One region of the Streptomyces sp. 4F14 genome, then DNA from elsewhere that is predicted to be linked to it. Evidence: riboswitches for the same ligand, from Rfam matches in the RefSeq annotation. Region 1 holds a riboswitch; each other region holds the start of a gene.
What was found. Region 1 has a riboswitch for cyclic di-AMP ahead of ACLZOT_RS25110 (M23 family metallopeptidase). Riboswitches for the same ligand answer to the same signal wherever they lie in the genome.
Positions count from the first base shown of each region.

Region 2: linked by a shared signal. The riboswitch ahead of ACLZOT_RS37155 (M23 family metallopeptidase) and the one ahead of ACLZOT_RS25110 (M23 family metallopeptidase) in region 1 are both predicted to bind cyclic di-AMP.
Region 3: linked by a shared signal. The riboswitch ahead of ACLZOT_RS05300 (M23 family metallopeptidase) and the one ahead of ACLZOT_RS25110 (M23 family metallopeptidase) in region 1 are both predicted to bind cyclic di-AMP.
Region 4: linked by a shared signal. The riboswitch ahead of ACLZOT_RS31285 (transglycosylase family protein) and the one ahead of ACLZOT_RS25110 (M23 family metallopeptidase) in region 1 are both predicted to bind cyclic di-AMP.

Region 1 covers NZ_JBLRVY010000014.1:244,381-249,732, reverse strand. Annotated here, with positions in the region: gene ACLZOT_RS25115 (Tat pathway signal sequence domain protein) at 1-1,930, opposite strand, end outside; gene ACLZOT_RS25110 (M23 family metallopeptidase) at 2,042-3,055, opposite strand; cyclic di-AMP (ydaO/yuaA leader) riboswitch at 3,058-3,255, opposite strand; gene ACLZOT_RS25105 (alpha-galactosidase) at 3,496-5,352, opposite strand, start outside.
Region 2 covers NZ_JBLRVY010000028.1:25,621-30,972, reverse strand. Annotated here, with positions in the region: gene ACLZOT_RS37165 (alginate lyase family protein) at 21-1,235, shown strand; tRNA gene ACLZOT_RS37160 (tRNA-Met) at 1,287-1,360, shown strand; cyclic di-AMP (ydaO/yuaA leader) riboswitch at 1,599-1,758, shown strand; gene ACLZOT_RS37155 (M23 family metallopeptidase) at 1,766-2,764, shown strand; gene ACLZOT_RS37150 (aldo/keto reductase) at 2,888-3,835, shown strand; gene ACLZOT_RS37145 (PrsW family intramembrane metalloprotease) at 4,036-5,343, opposite strand.
Region 3 covers NZ_JBLRVY010000003.1:129,808-135,159, forward strand. Annotated here, with positions in the region: gene ACLZOT_RS05290 (M16 family metallopeptidase) at 1-506, shown strand, start outside; gene ACLZOT_RS05295 (M16 family metallopeptidase) at 503-1,891, shown strand; cyclic di-AMP (ydaO/yuaA leader) riboswitch at 2,161-2,307, shown strand; gene ACLZOT_RS05300 (M23 family metallopeptidase) at 2,322-3,077, shown strand; gene ACLZOT_RS05305 (GntR family transcriptional regulator) at 3,260-3,943, shown strand; gene ACLZOT_RS05310 (HPr family phosphocarrier protein) at 4,159-4,440, opposite strand; gene ACLZOT_RS05315 (GNAT family N-acetyltransferase) at 4,628-5,352, shown strand, end outside.
Region 4 covers NZ_JBLRVY010000021.1:32,351-37,702, reverse strand. Annotated here, with positions in the region: gene ACLZOT_RS31295 (FtsB family cell division protein) at 1-363, opposite strand, end outside; gene eno (phosphopyruvate hydratase) at 476-1,762, opposite strand; gene ACLZOT_RS31285 (transglycosylase family protein) at 2,061-2,765, opposite strand; cyclic di-AMP (ydaO/yuaA leader) riboswitch at 2,770-2,928, opposite strand; gene ACLZOT_RS31280 (LysM peptidoglycan-binding domain-containing protein) at 3,151-4,203, opposite strand; gene ACLZOT_RS31275 (cytochrome P450 family protein) at 4,353-5,352, opposite strand, start outside.

The sequences.
Region 1 (5,352 bases):
CGGCCGTGGAGATACGGACCTGCTTGGCGCTGTCCGCGTAGTGCTGGACGCCGTGCCGGGTGCCGAGCCCCGCCCACTTGCCGAGGTGGTAGACGTCGACCTCGCCGGTGTGCCGCGTCATCGCCTCCGCGAACCGGAACACCTCGGCGGAGCCGGTGCGCAGGAAGTGGTACCAGAGCCAGAGGTCGGTGCCCAACTCCGAGTTGTCCCAGGCGAATCCACCGACGTCGTAGCGCCAGACATGCCGGTCGTCGTCGTAGGTGTGCTGGACGTCGCCGTAGTCGAGGAACCCGTACCAGCGCCGCTCCTCGCGCTGGTCGCGGTAGTAGGCGAACAGGTCGTCGAGGTGGTCCTCGATGACCGTACGGGCCTTGGTCGACCGGTCGACGGGCGCCCAGTCGCCGAACACCCCGGCGGCGTGCAGGCGTTGAGGGGTGGCGGCGAGCTGGGGCGGGGTGGCGACGGCCTTGGCGAAGGCGGCGAGCCGAGGGGCGTCCGGTGTCTTCTCCACGGCCCAGAAGGTGAGTTCACTGGTCCGGGCGATGCCGTAGGGCGTGCCGAAGCCGGGTTCGTAGTCCTCGTAGGTGATCTCCAGGCCACCGTCCGACTGTTTGTCGTAGGTGTCCTGGCCCAACCCGTCGTGGTAGAAGCGCAGATCGAGGGGCTGGGCCTCCGGGGAGTAGAGCCAGAGGGTGACCTCGGCGGCGCTGGTCGCGGCGCCGCGTACGTCGAGCTGGGTGGGGTGGCGCTGCCAGAAGTCCCGTACGCCGAAGGCGAGTCCGCCGCCCGCGCCGCCGACGTACCCGAAGCCGGCGGCCCGTTGACCGGCGGCGGCCGGGATCCAGCCGTGGCCGGGCTTGGTGCGCTTGCGGATCTGGTAGCCGTCGGCGGTGGGTTGGGACAGCGTGTAGTCGCCCCACTGGGGGATGTAGGCGAGGCGGCTCGCGACGCGTGTGTCCCAGGTCGCGGGGTCGGGGAGCTTCTCCCCGGCGATCTGCGCGGCCCGGACCGCCGCGCCCGGGTCGCGGCGCAGGCCGGTGATCCCCTGGACGGCCTCGGCGAAGAGGCCGCCGCCGGAGTCGGCGAAGCGGATGTGCCGGTCGTACGCCTGGTCGCGCAGCGGGACCGTGAAGCGGACGCCGAGCCCGCGCAGGAAGTCGCCCTGGTCGCGGCCGGGTTCCTGCTCACCGTCCCAGACGAAGGTGTGCACGAGCCGGAAGGACTCAGCGCCCGCCGAGAACGCGAACCGCAGCACGAACGGCAGCCACCCGCGCTTGTCGTGCCGGTGCCGCCCCTCGACCCGTACGACGGCCCGCACGGGCCCGTCCTGCTCGACCTCCACCTTCTCCACCCGCCCGGCGAACGCCTCCACATCGGCCCCGTCGCGCACACTCCCCTGCCGCAGCGCGACGAGCCGCCCGTCCCGCGCGACCTCGACCCCGCCGCGCCTCAGGCTCCGTACGACGGTGTCGGCGCCCTTCTCCGCGAAGCGGGCCGTCAGGACGCCGGTCGAGACCTCGACGCCGCCCTTCGCGCGCCGGACCGTCACCCGGTGTTCCGGGGCGGCCGGGGTGCCGGTGCCGAGGAGGTAGCGGTCGGCTCTGGGGGCGTCGGGGGCGATGGCGTGGGCCGTCCACTTGACCGAGCCGTCGGGCCAGTAGGCGGTGGGCCAGGACTGGACGGGGACGTCGGTGCCGTCGGCGGTGGTGAGCCTGAGCGGCTGTCCGGTTCTGTGCGTTCCGCGCGCCCAGGGGACGCCCCAGGTGGTGCCGGGGTGGGCGTCGGGGGTGCCCTCCAGCCAGTGCAGCTCGGTGGCGGTGTCCGTGCCGGTGGCGGCTGCCGCCGGGCGGGACAGGGGCCAGGTGAACGAGGTGGCGGCGGCCGCGACGGCGGCGCTCTTGATGACGGTACGTCGGTTGACGCCGGACACGGGACCTCCGGGAAAGCGCTTTCAGGGGATGGAGATCACTCTGTCCCCGCGCTTTCCCGGCTGTCGACGTATGCCACATGACCGCAACAGAACGATCATGATCGCGCAAGATCAGACGGAGACCCCGTGCGAGCGCAGGTACGCGAGCGGGTCGACGTCCGAGCCGTAGTCGGGCGTGGTCCGTATCTCGAAGTGCAGGTGCGGCCCGGTCACGTTGCCCGTGGAGCCGGAGTAGCCGATCTGCTGGCCCGCGCTGACGCTCTGGCCGGCCGAGACGTTGAGCGCCGAGAGGTGCGCGTACTGCGCGTAGTAGCCGTCCGCGAGCTTGATGACGACCTGGTTGCCGTACGCCCCGCCCCAGCCCGCCGAGACGACCGTGCCGGCGCCGACGGCCCGCAGGGTCGTACCGCTCGGGACGACGAAGTCGACGCCCGTGTGGTAGCCGCTGGACCACATGCTGCCGGAGACGCGGTAGCCCGTGCCGACGATCGCACCCCGGACGGGCGCGGTGAAGCCGGAGGAGGACGAGGCGCTCTCTGTGGTGGCCTTCGAGGAGGACGACGAGCCGGAGGACTTCTTCGACGAGGACGAAGAAGACGACGAGGCCGAGGACGAGGAGTCCGAAGAGCCCGAGGAGCCCTGGGACTTCTGCGACGACCGCTGCGAGGACTGCGTGTCCGTGTTCGCCCGGCTCTCCGCCCGCGCCGCCTTCGCGCCGAGCGAGAGCCGCAGGCCGGGGTGGATCAGCGAGGGGTCGGAGCCGACGGCGTCCCGGTTGTCCTCGTAGATGCGCTGCCAGCCGCCGGTGACGTTCTGCTCCTCGGCGATCTTCGAGAGGTAGTCGCCGGAGCGGACGGTGTAGGTGGTCGTCTTGCGGGTGGTGGCCGGCGTCGTGGCCGAGGCGGTGCGCGCGACCGGCACGGCCTGGACGGTCGTCCCCGGGACCGGCGCCGTGGCGGCGGCGGTGGAGGTACCCGCCGAGGACACTGAGGACGCGGTCTCCGCGTGTGCCCCGGTGGCCCCGATGAGCGGAAGTGCGAGCGCCGCGCCACCCGTTCCGGCCACGGCGAGCGACCGGGAGAAACGAGGCGGCTTCGGGCGGCGGTGCTTACCCCTGGCGGGCATGGAAATCCTCTCCTGCGCCTGCGAGGTGAGCTGTCGGGTGCGGACAGGAGATGTCCGGCCGTGCACTGGGCACGGCTTTACCCCAAGCCTGCTCCGGAAGACCGGACCAGACGGAACTGCCTGTGGGTCCCCCGCTCCTGCCGTTTTCCTGGTGGGTGTCTTCGGCTCCGGGCTGCGGCAGGATTCGGCGTCCGCCCGGATTGGTGATGAACGTAGGCGACGCGGACGCACGGGGACAAGCAGAAGTTGTATATGAATCTTTTTCCTGTCGATTCACGGCGTGTTTCGACCGTCCCGGCACACCGCGCGAAAACCCGCCCGAACCCCTGAATCCCCTTGAAAATCCGGGCTATTACGTGCACATGACGCGTGACGCAGGGCCAGAAATATGACCCTGCTCACGCGCCCGATTCACAGGTTTCCCAATTCGGACAGAAACCTCAGATACGGCGCAGCCGGAATACCGCCGCATCCAGGTCACCACTGAGCCCGGTCCGCAGCCCGTGGTGCAGCAATACCGCACCTCGATGGATTTCACCGGTTTCGAGGCATTCGTACGACGCCGTCGCGTCGAGCCCGCGCAGCCGCACCGCCGGGACGGTCTCCCCGTAGTGCTGGGCCTGCAGCCAGGCGAGCACGACCGCCTCGTCCCCGCGCACGTACTGCACGGCGCTGAGGCCGCCCTCGGGGGCGCGCAGCCGGTACAGGTCGCCCTGCTGGACGACGGGGCGGATCTCCTTGTAGAGCTCCACCCACTCGCGCGCCTCAGCGAGTTCGGCGTCGGTCCACTCCGAGAGGTCCCCGCCGACCCCGAGGACCCCGGCGAAGGAGCTGACGAACCGGAACTTCAGCGAGCTGACCCGGTGGTTGAGCTGGGTGTTGGGGCTGTCGGTGACCCAGGCGGCCATCACGCGCGCGGGGTGGATCTGGCTGAAGCCGTGCTGGATGGCGAGCCGGTCCAGCGGGTCGGTGTTGTCGGAGGTCCACACCTGGTCGGTGCGGCTGAGGATGCCGAGGTCGATCCGGCCGCCGCCGCCCGAGCAGGACTCGAAGGCGACGCCGGGGTGCTTGGCGCGCAGCCGGTCCAGGAGCCCGTACAGCGCGCGCACGTGGTCGACCCACAGGCGCTGCGGGTAGGGGTCGCCGGGCCAGCCGGCGTCGGTGAAGCAGCGGTTGAAGTCCCACTTCACGTAGTCGACGGGGGCGCTGGACAGGAGCGTGTCGAGCCGCTCCCACAGGTACTCCTGGACGTCCTCGCGCGCGAGGTTCAGCATCAGCTGGTTGCGGAACTCCGTGCGCGTGCGGCCCTCCTGGAACTGCACCCAGTCGGGGTGCGCGCGGTAGAGGTCGCTGTCCGGGTTGACCATCTCGGGCTCGACCCAGATGCCGAACTGCATGCCGAGGCCGTGCACTTGGTCGGCGAGCGGTTTGAGGCCCTGCGGGAAGCGGTCCGGGTTGGGCGTCCAGTCGCCGAGGCCCGCGCGGTCGCTGACGCGCTCGCCGAACCAGCCGTCGTCGACGACGAACAGCTCGACACCGATGTCGGCCGCCTTGCGCGCGAGGACGAGCTGCTGCTCCTCGGAGATGTCGAAGGTGGTCGCCTCCCAGGAGTTGAACAGCACCGGGCGGTCCTGGCCGGCGTCCGGGATCACGTGCTCGCGCTGGTAGGCGTGCCAGGCGCGGCTGGCGCCGCCGAAGCCTCCGTCGGACCACAGGGCCGCGAAGACGGGCGTGGTGAAGGAGTCTCCGTCGGCGAGGAGGAGCAGGCCCGAGTCGTCGTGCCCGGCGCCGCCGGTGATCTGCACGCGCGCGTCGGGGAGCTGCGCGACGGCGATCCGCCAGGAGCCGGACCAGCCGAGGGCGGCGGTGAAGACCTCGCCGCGCTCCTCGGTGGCGTCGGTGTCGAGGGCGACCCAGGGCAGGTGCGGGTGCCCGGTGTGGCCCCGGCGGCTGCCGATGACCTTCTCGCCGTAGGTGAGCCGCGTCCGCGTGAGGCGGGACTCGGCGGCCCAGCGGCCGTGGAGCTGGGAGAGGCGCCAGTCCTCGCGGTGCGGGAGGGTCCAGGTCGCGGAGTCGGCGCGCAGCAGCTCCAGAGGTTCGTCTCCGTCGTTGCCGAGGACGGCCCAGCGCTCGACGACGTCCCCGCGCATCCGGTAGTGCAGGGCGACGGTCAGTCCGCCGTCCCGGAACGCGAGCCGCAGTGCGGCGCCGTCCGCCTCGTACGCCTCGTACGCCTCGAAGGCCCACTCGGTGCCCCGGCGCGCGGGGGTGCGTACGGAGAGCGCGGGGCGGGTGAA
Region 2 (5,352 bases), on a different contig from region 1:
CGGGCGGTGACGCTGCCCACATGAGGTCAGTCAAAGCCGTAACCGCCCTCCTCCTGGGCGCCGCCCTAGCCGCCTGTTCCAGCTCCGCCGGCGAACCCCGCCAGATGGCCCGCGCCCTGCCCCCGGACGCCTCGTTCACGCACCCGGGGGTTCTCGTCGGTGCGGATCAGCTCGACGTCGTACGCGAGAACGTGCGCGCCGGGAAGCAGCCCTGGCTGCGGGCCTATCTGGACATGCGGGACAGCAAGTACGGCTCGTACAAGTACCGGCCGGAGCCGTACGAGAGTGTCGACTGCCCCGGCGGCGACCAGCCGGACCGGCCCGCGCACGGGTGTGTGGAGGAGCGGCAGGACGCGATCGCCGCCTACACGCAGGCCCTGCTGTTCCGGGTGACCGGCAAGCAGGCGCACGCCGTGAAGGCGCGGGAGATCATGGACGCCTGGTCGGGGCGGATCCGGCGGCACACGGAGGACGACGCCGGGCTCCAGACCGCGTGGGCGGGGTCGACGTGGGCGCGGGCGGCGGAGATCGTCCGGCACACGCCGGGGGCGGGGTGGCCCCAGGACCGGGTGCTGAGGTTCGAGGGCATGCTCAGGAACGCGTACCTGCCCGCCGTGACGAGAGAAGTCCCGGACTACAACGGGAACTGGGATCTCGCGATGGCGGACGCGGCGATCGGGATCGGGGTCTTCACGAACGACCACAAGGTGTTCGACCAGGCGCTGAGCAGGTTCCGGGCGCGGGTGCCGGCGTACTTCTATCTGGAGAAGGACGGGCGGGTGCCGATCGCGCCGGCGAGGGCCGGGCTCGACGACCCGGTGAAGCTGACGAAGTACTGGTTCGGGCAGACGACGTTCAAGGACGGCGTCTCCCAGGAGACGTGCCGCAACTTCAAGCACGCCGGGTACTCGCTGGCGGCGGCCTCGCACATCGCGGAGACCGCCTGGCACCAGGGTGTCGACCTGTACGGCGAGGCCAAGGACCGGCTGAGGGCGGCGGCCGAGCTGCACGCCCGCTACCAGGAGGGCGAGAAGGCCCCGGCGTGGCTGTGCGGCGGGAAGGTCGACCGGAACATGGGGCCCGACCTGGAGGTCCTGGTCAACCACCTGGAGGGCCGCCTCGGCGAGCCGCTCCCGGCGGCGCACCGGCTGGTGGAGCGGCACCGGCCCGCCGGTACGGACGACCTGTTCGTGGCCTGGGAGACGCTGACGCACGCCCGCAACCCGGGGGTCTAGGGAAACCGGTTTGGAGATCCGCCCGGCGTCTGCCTATAGTTGTCTCACCGACGCGGGGTGGAGCAGCTCGGTAGCTCGCTGGGCTCATAACCCAGAGGTCGCAGGTTCAAATCCTGTCCCCGCTACTGAAAGAGAACCGGGATCCTGGAAACAGGGTCCCGGTTCTTTTGTGCCCAGATGTGATCACTCTGTGTATCCCGCTGTTCTCATCAGCACCCCAACTTGCCCGTTTCTCCCTGCGGTTGACCCAAAAATCCCAGGCCAAAATGTTTGTCGATCAAGAGGAACGGCTTGGAAACGGCCCCCCAGGTCGATTAACGTTCGATAACGCAGCACGGTCACAGCCGTCACAAGAGGCGGCTCCGTGCGCACGCGCCGAATCCCGTAAGGGAACCGGGGAACCACCACCTTGGGGTGAATCACGCGGACGCCACCGCTCACGAGCGGGCGGTTTACGCGCGTAGGAGACCTTCCCGCTCCGAACCCGTCAGCTAACCCGGTAGGCAGCGGAAGGAAAGGAGTGCGCCCGCGTGGCGAACCCGACTGCCCCCGAGGCCCCCGCCCCTCAGCCGACCTTCGGGTTCGGCGGCTACCGAGCCGACGAAGAAGGCCCCTGGGAGGAGTGGAACCCGACGGCGGACTCCGTCCCGGTCAAGGGCAGGCACCGCGTAGCCAAGCAGCGCACCGGAGGCGGCGGCTTCGCCCGTAGCTCCACGGTCCTCGGCGTCGGCGTCATCGCCGCCGTCAGCGCGGGCGGCATGGCCAGCGCCAACACGGGCAACGCGCCCGTCTCCATCAACGTCGCCGACATACCCGGCGTCGGCTCCCTCGTCTCCGACGACGGCGACCAGGCCCAGGACCCCGCGCCGATCAGCAACATCGTCGCCGAGGCCGGCCAGGAGTCCTCCGACGCCGCCGAGGCGCTGCGCAGCCGGATCATCGCGCAGGCCGAGTCCCAGCAGACGCAGGCCGACCAGCAGGCCAAGGTCGCCGCCCAGCGCGCCGAGGCCGAGGCCGCCGCGAAGGCCGCCAAGGCCGCGCAGGCCAACGTCGAGGACGCCAAGGAAGAGGCCGACGCCGCGGCCAAGCGCAAGGCCGAGGAGGCGCGGCTCGCCGAGCTCGCCAAGCAGTACGCGCTGCCGACCTCCTCGTACACCATCACCTCGACGTTCGGGCAGTCCGGGGCCCTGTGGTCGTCCGGCTACCACACCGGGCTCGACTTCGCGGCGCCCACCGGGACGCTCATCAAGGCCGTCCACAGCGGGACCATCACGGAGGCCGGGTACGCCGGGTCCTACGGCTACCGCACCATCCTCACTCTGGATGACGGCACCGAGATCTGGTACGCCCACCAGTCGTCCATCAGCGTCAGTGTCGGCCAGAAGGTCGGTACGGGCGATGTCATCGGGCGGGTCGGGGCGACCGGGAACGTCACCGGGGCGCACCTGCACCTGGAGGTCCACCCCGGGGGCGCGTCCACCGGCATCGACCCGATGGCGTGGCTGCGGAGCAACGGGCTGAACCCCTGAGGTTTTTTGACGCGGGGCCGCTTCGGATTCGGGGCGGCCCCGGTTTTTTTATGCGCTGCTTCTGACCGGATCTTTGCGGTACCGGCGGAATGTGCGCGTCCGGGGCCGTCGTTGACGTAGAGCATGACTACTCTGCGCCCGCTCGGCTCCTCCGACCTCGAAGTCTTCCCCCTCTCCCTCGGCGGCAACGTCTTCGGCTGGACCGCCGACGAGGCGGCCTCCTTCGCCGTCCTCGACGCGTACGCCGCCGCGGGCGGCAACTTCGTCGACACCGCCGACGCCTACTCCGCCTGGGTCGAGGGCAACAGCGGCGGCGAGTCCGAGACGATCATCGGCAAGTGGGTCGCCTCGCGCGGCAACCGGGACGACATCGTCATCGCCACCAAGGTCAGCCAGCACCCCGAGTTCAAGGGCCTGTCCGCCGACAACATCAAGGCGGCGGCCGACGCCTCGTTGAAGCGCCTCGGCACCGACCACATAGACCTCTACTACACCCACTTCGACCAGCCCGACACGCCCGTCGAGGAGATCATCGGCGCGCTCGACGAACTCGTCCGGGCGGGCAAGGTCCGGCACATCGCCGCGTCCAACATCTCCGCCGACCGTCTGCGCGAGTCCCTCGACTTCTCCGACCGCGAGAACCTCGCCCGGTACGTCGCGATCCAGCCGCACTACAACCTCGTCTCCCGCGACACGTACGAGGGCGCCCTCCAGGACACCGTCTCCCAGGCCGGCCTGGCCGCGGTGCCGTACTTCGCGCTCGCCTCCGGCTTCTTGACGGGCAAGTACCGCCCGGGTGCCGTCGTCGAGGGCGCCCGCGCCGCCGCCGGGGCGGGCAAGCACCTGGAGTCCGAGCGGGGCGTGAAGGTCCTCGCCGCCCTCGACGAGATAGCCGGCGCGAGGGGTGTCGAGGTCGCGACGATCGCCCTCGCGTGGCTCGCCGCCCAGCCGACGGTCGCCGCGCCGATCGCCTCCGCACGGGTGGTCGAACAGCTCCCCGCACTGCTGGCCGTGGGCGAGGTGGAGCTGACGGAGGCGGAGGTGGGGTTGCTTACGGGGGCTTCTGCGTAGGGGGAGTTGTCCGGGGTTTCCTTCCCGGCGGTAAGGAGTGACGGCCTTGCCGCCGGAGTGCTTTCAGCCCGGGGAACGACTGCTCGGCCGCACGGAGTCGACAGCACTGCTTGCGCGTACGCCGGTTGACGAGCCGCTCCCTCTATGGGCGCCGGGCAGGTGCTCCGGGCGGCCCGAGCTGGGCGTTGCCCGTCTGAGGTCTACGCCCGGTACCCGCCGTAGGGCGCCCCGTACGCCGGAGGCTGCTGCCAGGTGACGGGCGGCTGCCACTGGTGTTGCCAAGGCAGCGTCACCGGCATCGGCGGGGCCGTCGCGCGGGCCGCGTATTCGAGGGCCGGGCGGGTGGTGGTGCGGGCGGTCCAGAGGGCTGCGAGGAGGCGCTGTTCCCTGGCCACGAAGTCGGCGGGCGGGTGCCCGAGGCGTCCCCGGCGGCGGAGCTGGGCGAGGGCCAGGGCCGTGGACTCGTACTCGGTGAGGGTCTTGGCCGCCGGTTTGCCCAGGTAGTGGGTCGCGTAGTCGCGGGCGACGCGGCGGGCCTTCATGGAGGAGAGGGCAAAGGGTTCGGCGGGGGAGAGCCAGCCGGCGGCGACGTACGCGGGGAGTTCCTCGCGCAGGTAGCGGAGTTCGCGTTGGCGGGTCCAGATGACCAGCCAGGTCAGGAGGCCGAACACCGGGACCATGAACACGCCGTACACGACGAAGAAGCCGAGCGGGCCGAAGTGCGCGGAGCCGTTCCACAGGGAGTGCATGCCCATCGCGAGGACGAGGCCGGTGAGGGGGAACAGGACGCGGCGTACGCGGCGGCCGTCGACCGTGAGCGCGGACAGGCCGAAGCCGATGCCGGTGAAGACCGTGAACAGGGGGTGCGCGAACGGGGACATGATCACCCGTACGAAGAACGTCGCCGCCGTCACCGACACCTTGTCGCCGGCGATCTGGTCCGTGCCGTACGCCGAGCCCAGATAGAGGATGTTCTCGGTGAACGCGAACCCCGCGGCCGCGGTTCCCGCGATGACGACGCCGTCGACGAGGCCCGTGAACTGCCGCCTGCGGAACAGGAAGACGAGGAGTACGGCCGCGGCCTTCGCGGTCTCCTCGACGATCGGGGCGATCAGGGTCGCGCCGAGGGTGTCCGCGCCGTCCGGATCCGCGGTCGTGTTCGCTATCCACTGCGTCGTGAACGTGTTCGCCACGATCGCGATCAGCGTCGCCGCGCAGGCGCCCCAGGCGAACGCGAACACCATGTTCCGCCAGGGGGCGGGGTCCACTCGGTCCAGCCAGCGGAACGCGGTGAGGAGGAGGGGGACGGGGAAGATCGCCAGGCCGAGGCCCACCAACAGGCCCTGGGTGCCGGTCTGTTCGCGGACCAGCGCGAGGATGACCACGCCGGAGATCGTGAGGAGGGTGATGAGAGCCGTGTAGCGGACGGCTGGGCGTTGCCACCAGCGGGGGCGGGGTATCAGGGGGACGGGTGGGTACGCGGCACTGGTCGACACGTCAATGACCATAACGAGGGA
Region 3 (5,352 bases), on a different contig from region 1:
ACCGGCTCGTACGGCGCGACCGGACCGCCGTCGCGGCCGGCTTCGGCCTGCTGCGGCTGGCCGGGGCGCCCTCCCTGGGCTGGCTGGACGTCAAGACGTCCGGGGACGTCGAGGTGCCCGTCATCGAGGCCGCCATCGACGAGGAGCTCGCCCGGTTCGCCGAGGAGGGCCCGACGGCCGAGGAGATGGAGCGCGCGCAGGCGCAGCTGGAGCGCGAGTGGCTGGACCGGCTCGGCACGGTCGCCGGGCGCGCGGACGAACTGTGCCGCTTCGCCGTCCTGTTCGGCGACGCGCAGCTCGCCCTCACCGCCGTACAGCGCGTGCTGGAGATCACCCCGCAGGAAGTCCAGGAGATCGCCAAGGCCCGGCTGCGGCCCGACAACCGCGCGGTGCTCGTCTACGAGCCCAAGCACCCGGACAGCGCCGAGGACGGGGACGTTCCCGACGACCCCGCGCGTGAAGCGACCGTAGAGGCCGGCGACGACAACGAGGAGACGGCCAAGTGACCGAGCTCGCCACCATGGACTTCCACCCGCAGCCCCAGGCGGGCGAGGCCAAGCCCTGGGCGTTCCCGGCGCCCGAGCGCGCCGCCCTCGGCAACGGCCTGACCGTCCTGCGCTGCCACCGCCCCGGCCAGCAGGTCGTCGCCGTCGAGATCCTCCTCGACGCGCCCCTGGAGGCCGAGCCGACCGGCCTGGACGGCGTCTCCACGATCATGGCGCGCGCCTTCTCCGAGGGCACCGACCGGCACACCGCCGAGGAGTTCGCCGCCGAGCTGGAGCGCGCGGGCGCCACGCTCGACGCGCACGCCGACCACTCCGGCGTCCGGCTCAGCCTGGAGGTCCCCGCCTCCCGGCTCGCCAAGGGGCTCGGGCTGCTCGCCGACGCCCTGCGCGCGCCCGCGTTCGCCGAGGGCGAGGTCGAACGGCTGGTGCGCAACCGGCTCGACGAGATCCCGCACGAGCTGGCCAACCCCTCCCGGCGGGCCGCCAAGGAGCTGTACAAGGAGCTGTTCCCGGCGACCTCGCGCATGTCGCGCCCGCGCCAGGGCACCGAGGACACCGTCGAGAAGATCGACGCCGCCGCCGTCCGCGCCTTCTACGACCGGCACGTGCGCCCCGCCACGGCCACCGCGGTCGTCGTCGGCGACCTGAACGGCATCGACCTCGACGCGCTGCTCGGCGAGACCCTGGGCGCCTGGACGGGGTCCGCCGGCCAGCCCCGGCCGGTTCCGCCGGTCACCGCCGACGACGCCGGGCGCGTCGTCATCGTCGACCGGCCCGGCGCCGTCCAGACGCAGCTGCTGATCGGGCGCGTGGGCGCCGACCGGCACGACCGCGTGTGGGCCGCCCAGGTCCTCGGCACGTACTGTCTCGGCGGCACCCTGACGTCCCGTCTGGACGCCGTCCTGCGCGAGGAGAAGGGCTACACCTACGGCGTGCGCGCCTTCGGGCAGGTCCTGCGCTCCGCCCCGGACGGCTCGGGCGCCTCGATGCTCGCCATCAGCGGCTCCGTCGACACGCCCAACACCGGGCCCGCCCTCGCGGACCTGTGGACCGTCCTGCGCACCCTCGCCGCCGAGGGACTCACGGACGCCGAGCGCGACTTCGCCGTGCAGAACCTCGTCGGCGTGGCGCCACTCAAGTACGAGACCGCCGCGGCCGTCGCAGGGACCCACGCCGACCAGGTCGAGCAGCACCTCCCCGACGACTTCCAGGCGACCCTGTACCGGCGGCTCGCGGCCACCGGCACCGTCGAGGCCACCGCCGCGGTCGTCAACGCCTTCCCCGTCGACCGTCTCGTCACCGTCCTCGTCGGCGACGCGAAGGAGATCCGGGAGCCGGTCGAGGCGCTCGGGATCGGGCCGGTGCGGGTGGTGACGGCGGAGTAGGGACACCGGTGCACGCGCGCGTAGGGCGACGGGGACGAGCCCTACGCGCGCGTGCCACCGAGCAACCGCAAGCCCCCGTGAGTTCGCTGTTCGCAGGGCCACACCCCACCCGAAACGCATCCCTCCGAGGGTGACCGTTTTCGCCCGGAGGGTATGCCTCTGCCCTGTGGTGTGCGCTACAAAAACCGCTGTGCGTTTGGGAATCGGGGGCACGCCCTCTAGCGTCGTCCGGGCTGTTCGTCGGGCAGTACGCCGCACACCGCGGCACCGGACAGCCATCGCCGAGTCCCCGTACGGCGCGAGCCAGGGGAGCCGGGGACCCACAGTCCCTGGGGTGAATCGGGCGCCCGCGCCCGTAGGAGACCTTCCTGCTCCGAACCCGTCAGCTAACCCGGTAGGCGAGAGGGAAGGAAAGGACGAACTCGACCCCATGGCGTTCACCTGCGCCACCGGCAAGCGCCGCAAGGCGACCCGGATGCAGCGTACGACCGCCCGCGCGGCGGGCATAGCGGCGCTGACGACCTCGGCGCTGGCCGCCGGATCACCCCCCGAACCGACCGCCGCGAACACGGTCATGGCCGCCGACGACACCGTCACCCTGCGCCTCGACCTGGTCGCCGAGCACCTCGAGGCCCGGGCCGCCGACCAGCGGCAGGCCGTCGAGCACGCCGCCGTACGCGCGCGCACCGAGGCGCTGCGCGTCCAGGCCGCCGAGGAGGCGAAGGCCGCGCGCGCGGCGGAGGCCCGCGCCGCCCGGGAGGCCGAGCGCGCCCGCCTGAACGCCTTCGTCGCCCCGATCACCGGCTCGTACGTCTCCACCGGCTACCGCAGCGGCGGCTCCCTGTGGTCCTCCGGCAGCCACACGGGCATCGACTTCCACGCCGCCACCGGCACCCCGGTGCACGCCGTCGGCCTCGGCACGGTCGTGGAGGCCGGCTGGGGCGGCGCCTACGGCAACCAGATCGTCGTCCGGATGAACGACGGGACGTACACCCAGTACGGCCACCTGTCGTCGATCTCCGTCGCGGTGGGCCAGACGGTCACCCCGGGGGAGCGCATCGGCTACTCGGGCGCGACGGGCAACGTCACCGGCCCGCACCTGCACTTCGAGGCCCGTACGACACCGGAATACGGCTCCGACATCGACCCGGTCGCCTACCTGCGCGCGCACGGCGTCGACGTCTGACCCGCGCGAGATCGTCCAGCCCCGGCCCCCTCGGCCGGGGCTTTCGACGTTTCGGACGCCGCCCTGTCCAAAAAATATCCATGGATTCCGGCTCGCCATCGGAAATTCCCGCTCATTGCAATAGAGTCACGGAACACACGTCAACCGTCGACGTTTCACGGGGATTAAGGCGGAGGTCCGTCATGCGTATTCCGGCGCACTCGGTGTGCACGGCCGTCCGGGACGACATCGTCGCGGGTGTCTACGAGCGCGGCAGCCGCCTCACCGAGGAACTCCTCGCGCGCCGGTACGGCGTCAGCCGCGTCCCCGTCCGCGAGGCGCTGCGCACGCTGGAGGCCGAGGGCTTCGTGGTGACGCGGCGTCACGCGGGCGCGTGCGTGGCCGAGCCGACCGAGCAGGAGGCCGCCGACCTGCTGGAGATGCGCCTGCTGCTGGAGCCGCTCGGCGCAGCCCGGGCCGCCCAGCGGCGCACCGAGGCCCACCTGAAGGTGCTGCGCGGCCTCGTCAGGCTGGGCCAGGAGCGCGCCAGGCGGGGCAACAGCGAGGATCTGCGCTCCCTGGGCGGCTGGTTCCACGAGACGCTCGCCCAGGCGTCCGGAAGCCACGCCTTGACCTCGACGCTGACCCAGCTGCGCCACAAGATCGCCTGGATGTACGCGGTCGAGCCGTCGGCCGGCCCCGTCGACTCCTGGGCCGAGCACGGCGCGATCGTCGACGCCGTCGCGCGCGGGGACGCCGAGCGCGCGCGGGCGGTCACCGCCCTGCACACCGAGCGCTCCCTCGGCGCCCACCGGCTGCGCTTCGCGGGCGCGGACCGTGTGAGGACTTCGCAACACGTCGTAAACATGTCCGGCCTGCGGCATTAACACGGGCGCCGTATACAAAGAAGAGATATTCGGCGGAAGTGTATTTTCGCTGCCCTTTTGTGAGCGCGCCGTGAATTTCTCGGCGCGCGCCTTTCGTGTGCGCTCGTGCGCCCGTGGGTCTTTGCGGGGCAATTCATTCCGGGACGCCCCGGAAATGACGGAGCCGCACCGCCCGGAAAGGGACGGCGCGGCTCCGTACACGCGCGTGGGTGGCGTCAGACGGTCTCGGGGAGCTCGTCCAGGCCCTCGGCGACCAGCTTGGCCAGCCGGTCGAGAGCGGCGTCCGCGCCCTCGGCCGCGGAGGCCAGGACGACTTCCTCGCCGCCCTGGGCGCCGAGGCCGAGTACGGCCAGCATGGAGGCCGCGTTGACGGGGTTGCCGTCCGCCTTGGCGATCGTGACCGGGACGCCGGTGGCCGTGGCGGCTCGGACGAAGAGGGAGGCGGGGCGGGCGTGAAGGCCCTCCGCCCAGCCGATGGTGACGCGGCGCTCAGCCATGATGATGCTGCCCTTCGGTGTTCAGGGTTGTCTAGACCATTTTTCCACACGTGAAGCGTTCCCGGAGGAGGCGCGACGGCCTCCCCGGGACGGCTGTCCGGACCGCGGCCTCGGTCCGGTCGGTGCCGTCTTCCGTCCCCCAGACTGCCTCGCGCCGTTGTCGGACGCGAGCCGTACGCTGGGCCCCATGCAGAGCGCGCAGGAGCGGCACGAGTACCCCGCCCACTGGGAAGCCGACGTGGTGCTGCGCGACGGCGGCACCGCGCGAGTGCGGCCCATCACCGCCGACGACGCCGAGCGCCTGGTCAGCTTCTACGAGCAGGTGTCGGACGAGTCGAAGTACTACCGCTTCTTCGCGCCCTACCCGCGCCTGTCCGCGAAGGACGTCCACCGCTTCACGCACCACGACTTCGTGGACCGGGTGGGACTCGCCGCCACCGTCGGAGGCGAGTTCATCGCCACCGTACGCTATGACCGCATCGGCCCCGACGGCCTGCCCGCCACCGGTCCCGCCGACGAGGCGGAGGTCGCCTTCCTCGTCCAGGACGCCCACCAGGGCCGCGGCGTCGCCTCCGCCCTCCTGGAGCACATCGGCGCCGTCGCGCGCGAGCGCGGGATCCGCCGCTTCGCCGCCGAGGTCCTCCCCGCCAACTCCAAGATGATCAAGGTCTTCACCGACGCCGGCTACACCCAGAAGCGCAGCTTCGAGGACGGCGTCGTCCGCCTGGAGTTCGGCCTCGAACCCACCGAACGCTCCCTCGCCGTCCAGCGCGCCCGCGAACAGCGCGCCGAGGCCCGCTCCGTACGCCGGCTGCTCGCCCCCGGCTCCGTGGCCGTCGTCGGCGCCGGACGTGCCCCCGGAGGCGTCGGCCGCGCCGTCCTCGCCAACCTCCGCGCGGCGGGCTTCACCGG
Region 4 (5,352 bases), on a different contig from region 1:
GACGTACCCGGTCTCCCCGGGCAGGACGTAGTGGAGCCGCAGCCGGATCTGCTGCTCGGCGTAGGCGTCGTCCTGCCAGCGGGCCTTGAGGTCGCGGAGTTGCTCGACCTTCTGGCGGGCCTGTTCCTGCTCGCGTTCCAGGTCGGCGATCTCGGCGCGCTGGGAGACGTACTGGCGCATCGGGTAGGCGAGGGCGACGACGAGGGTGCACAGGACGAGGGCGAGGAGGGCGGCGCGGCCGGTGAGGCGGGAGCGGCGCTGCTGGCGTTTCGTCTGGGAGCGGTAGACGCGGGCGGCGGTCTGCTCGCCGAGGGCGCGGAGTCTGGTCGCGGTGGAGAACCGGTCCTTGTCCTTGACGGCCATGCGCCGCGCCTCCCGTTCCCGTTCATACGTGCGTACGTCCCCGCACACGGTACGGGACCGGGTACGGGGACGTACGAGCGACGCCCTTCTAAGCAGCGTCCCTAAGGGTGTTTCAGCCCTTGAAGCGCGGGAAGGCGCTACGACCGGCGTACACCGCCGCGTCGTCGAGGATCTCCTCGATGCGCAGGAGCTGGTTGTACTTGGCGACGCGCTCGGAGCGGGCCGGGGCGCCGGTCTTGATCTGGCCGCAGTTGGTGGCGACGGCGAGGTCGGCGATCGTGACGTCCTCGGTCTCGCCGGAGCGGTGGGACATCATGCACTTGAAGCCGTTGCGCTGGGCCAGCTCGACGGCGTCCAGGGTCTCCGTGAGGGAGCCGATCTGGTTGACCTTGACGAGGAGCGCGTTGGCGGCGCCGTCCTCGATGCCGCGGGCGAGGCGCTCGGGGTTGGTGACGAAGAGGTCGTCGCCGACGATCTGGACCTTGTCGCCGAGGCGGTCGGTGAGGACCTTCCAGCCGGCCCAGTCGTCCTCGAAGAGCGGGTCCTCGATGGAGACGAGCGGGTAGGCGGCGACCAGCTCCTCGTAGTACTCCGTCATCTCGGCGGCGGAGCGCTCCTTGCCCTCGAAGAGGTACTTGCCGTCCTTGTAGAACTCGGAGGCGGCGACGTCGAGCGCGAGGGCGATCTGCTCACCGGGGACGTACCCGGCCTGCTTGACCGCTTCGAGGATGAGGTCGAGGGCCTCGCGGTTGGAGCCGAGGTTCGGCGCGAAGCCGCCCTCGTCGCCGAGGCCGGTGGACAGGCCCTTGGTCTTCAGCACCTTCTTGAGGGTGTGGTAGACCTCGGTGCCCCAGCGCAGGGCCTCGGAGAAGGACTCGGCGCCGATGGGCGCGATCATGAACTCCTGGATGTCCACGTTGGAGTCGGCGTGCGAGCCGCCGTTCAGGATGTTCATCATCGGCACCGGCAGGAGGTGCGCGTTCGGGCCGCCGAGGTAGCGGAAGAGCGGCAGGTCGGACGCCTCGGAGGCGGCGTGCGCGACGGCGAGGGAGACGCCGAGGATGGCGTTCGCGCCCAGCGAGCCCTTGTTGTCGGTGGCGTCCAGGTCGAACATGGCCTGGTCGATCAGGCGCTGCTCGGTCGCGTCGTAGCCGACGAGCTCCGGGCCGATCTGCTCGATGACGGCGAGGACGGCCTTCTCGACACCCTTGCCCTGGTAGCGGTTGGGGTCACCGTCGCGCAGCTCGATGGCCTCGAAGGCACCGGTGGAGGCGCCGGACGGGACGGCGGCACGACCCGTGCTGCCGTCGTCGAGGCCGACCTCGACCTCGACGGTGGGGTTGCCTCGCGAGTCGAGGATTTCCCGGGCTACGACGACGTCGATGGACGGCACGAGCATCTCCTTCAGTGTGACGCGGGTACGCAGACCTCGTGGGCGCTGCGAGGACGAGCCTAACCGGCTCCGGGGCTTCGGCCAGCCGACCGCTCGCCCCGTGGGACAGAACCGACCGTACTCATTGTTCATACTCGGAACAAAGAGGGGGTGACAGCTGGGAGGACGGGGGGCAAAGAAAAACCCGCTCCGGTGCGTACGGGGGAACACGCACCGGAGCGGGGGCCCGTGAGGGACGGGGGGTGACCCTCACGGCGTCTTCACTGTGAGGTCCACGGATGTGAGCGGCCTGTGGTTCAGGTGTCTACTTCAGGTGGAGCTGCTGACCGGGGTAGATGAGGTCGGCGTCCTGGACGATGTCCTTGTTGAGCTGGAACAGCTTCTGCCAGCCGCCGGCGACCTTGTGCTTGGCCGCGATGGAGCTGAGGGTGTCGCCCTTGACGACCTTGTACTCGCCGTCGCCCTTCTTGACCTTCTGGCCGGTCGGGGTGGTGACGGTCTTGGACGCCTTGGGGGTGGTGCTCTTGGGGGCGGCCGGGCGCTCGGTGGAGCGGGAGGAGGAGTTCGACTCCGTACGGCTGCTGCTCGAACCGCTCGACGAGGAGCCCGAGTTGGAGGAGGAGCCGCCGTTGTAGCTGGCGCCCGACAGGCCCACGCCACAGCTCGGCCAGGCGCCCTTGCCCTGACCCGCGAGGACCTTCTCGGCTATCTCGATCTGCTGGGACTTGGTGGCCAGGTTCGCGGTCGGGGCGTACGCGGTACCGCCGTACGCGGCCCAGGTGGAGGCGGAGAACTGGACGCCGCCGTAGTACCCGTTGCCGGTGTTGATGGCCCAGTTGCCGCCGGACTCGCACTGCGCGACGGCGTCCCACTCGGAGGCGGTGGCGGCGGAAGCGCTGCCCGCGGCCATCAGGGGGGCGGCGACGGCGACACCGGTGACACCGGCAAGCGCGACGACACGAGTGGCCTTGGACGGGCGGCGGTGCTTGCCCTTGCCGGAAAACAGCATGGATCGATCCCCTCACCGACGCCTGCGAGGTGAGCTGTCGGGTTAGGGCCGGTTGAGTTGCCCTGTCGCTCCCGCGACTTCACCCCTAGCCGGGTCCGGCGTCAACCACCGTTCCCAGCACTTACCTTGGGTCCCCCGCTCCTGCCTACGGCGCTTGACGCGACGACTGTTCCCGGACGGCCGCTGGCAGGATTCGGCGTTGCGGCAGCCGGGGCTCGGGTTGCCGAGCGGTCACGACCGTAGACATGCGCTCAGCGGATTTTCAAAGACGATCAGGGCTTCTGAGACTCATCCCACACTTTCGCCAAACCCGGACATTAGACGCCAACCGGGACGCCGAACTGCCGTGGTTCCGCCCGCTTTTACGCCTTTGCCGTACGTCGGCTCAGTCGCCGAGAGACAGGGTCTGACCGGGGACGATGGCGCTCGGGTCGGCCCCGATGAGGCCCTCGTTCGCGGCGTAGAGGGCACGCCATCCGCCGTCAAGCTCAAGGGAGTCGGCGATGGAGCTGAGCGTGTCCCCGACCCGGACGGTGTACGACTGGGGCTCGTCCGCGCTCAGCCCGCGGTGCTTGCCGGTGCCGGCGGTCGAGAGGGTCGACGCGCTCTTCGGGGCGGGGACGGAGAGCGGGGAGGCGCCCACGGCCGCGCCGACGCCCGTGTCGACGAGGCTCCAAGAGCCGGGACCCTGCACCGGGTTGTCCGACTTGTCACCGCTTGACGGTTCTGTGGGCTTGCCGTCCGGAACCTGTGGGGCGTCCGGTACGACGCGGCCGGAGCCGTTGGACCTGCCCGCCTCGGCGGAGGTGCCGGTCTCCTCGGAGGGGGCCGACGACGACGGGGTGGGGGTCGGCGTCGGGGTGGGCGTGGGGGTCGGGGTCGGCTTGGCGGCCGTGCCCGTGTCGCCGGAGGTGCCCGAACCGGGCGTCGGGCTCGGCTCCTTGGACGGATCCGACGTTCCGGACGAGCCGGACGTACCGGTCGAACCCGTACCCGTGCTGGGGCTCGGGCTCGGGGTCGTGTCCGTCGCCGCCGCGCCGTTGTCCTTCGTCAGGCCCGCCGTGAGCGCGCAGACGGGCCAGAAGCCGGGGCCCTGGTCGGCGAGGATCCGCTTGCCGACCTCGATCTGCTCGGCGCGGCCGGCGAGGTCGGGGCGTTCGGCGTAGGTGAGGCCGCCGTACTTCTTCCAGTCGTCGAGCTTGATGTGCAGTCCGCCGAACTGGCCCGAGCCGGTGTTCTCGTCCCAGGCGCTGTCCGTCTCGCAGTCGGCCACCTTGTCCCAGACCGTGGTCCCCTCGACCCCGGCCGGGTTGCCGGCGGCGCTCGCGCCGCTCGCACCGAGCAGCGGGATGGCGATCGCGGAGCCGGTCACTCCGGCGGCGACGAGCAGGGCCGGGGCCTGGCGGGGGCGACGGTGACGGCCGTTCCCGGAGAGCATGCGGGCACCTTTCTCACGGCAGTGGGGGCGGGAGTGGCTGGGCCGCTCCGGCTTGTGAACGTATCGGCATACGATCACCTGTCACAAGTTCATGCCGCGCAGATCACGTGAAGATCACGGAGTTGAGGGCGTGTCATGTTTGCGCCGGGTCACCGGGGCGGGGGTGCCGGGGTGAAGGCGACCGGCAAAGTCCGCAGGCCACGCATGATGAGGCCGCCGCGCCATCTCAACTCCTCGGGGCTCACCGCGAGTTGAAGGTCCGGCAGGCGTGTGAGAAGTGTCGCCAGCGCGGTCTGCCCCTCCAGGCGGGCGAGGGGGGCGCCGAGGCAGTAGTGGATGCCGTGTCCGTAGCCCAGATGCTGGTTGTCGCGGCGGGCGAGGTCCAGGGTGTCGGGGTGCTCGAAACGGGCCGGGTCGCGGTCGGCCGCGGCGAGGACGACGAGGACCGGGTCGCCGGGGGCGATCCGCTGGTCACCGAGGGTGAGTTGCTCGGTCGCGAACCGCCAAGTCGCCAGCTCGACGGGGCCGTCGAAGCGGAGGAGCTCTTCAACTCCGGTTTCGAGGAGATCGGTCTCGCCCGCGCTGATGGACTTCTGGAGGAGGGCCCGCTGGTCGGGGTGGGTGAGGAGGGCGAGGGTGCCGTTGCCGATCAGGTTGACGGTCGTCTCGAAGCCGGCGAACAGGAGGATGAACGCCATCGCCGCGGCCTCGTTCTCCGTGAGGTGCTCGCCGTGGTCCGAGGCGCGGATCAGGCCGGAGATGAGGTCGTCGCCGAGGTCGCCGCGTTTGCGGTGGATGAGGTCGAGGAGATAGGCGCGCATCTTCTTGACGGACCGCGCGACACCGCCCCTCGGGCCGCCGCCGTGCCGGATCATCATCCCGGCCCAGTCCCGGAAGTCGTCCTGGTCCTCGCGGGGTACGCCGAGCAGGTCACAGATGGCGTGGATCGGGAGGGGGAAGGCGAAGTCGTGGATGAGGTCGGCCTCGCCCTTCGCCGCGAAACGGTCGATGAGCTGGTCCGTCAACTCCTGTACGCGGGGCGCGAATTCGGCGACCCGGCGCGGGGTGAACGCCTTGCTGACGAGCCGCCGCAGCCTCGTGTGGTCCGGCGGGTCGATGTTCAGCAGATGCGTCATCAGCTCCGCCTTG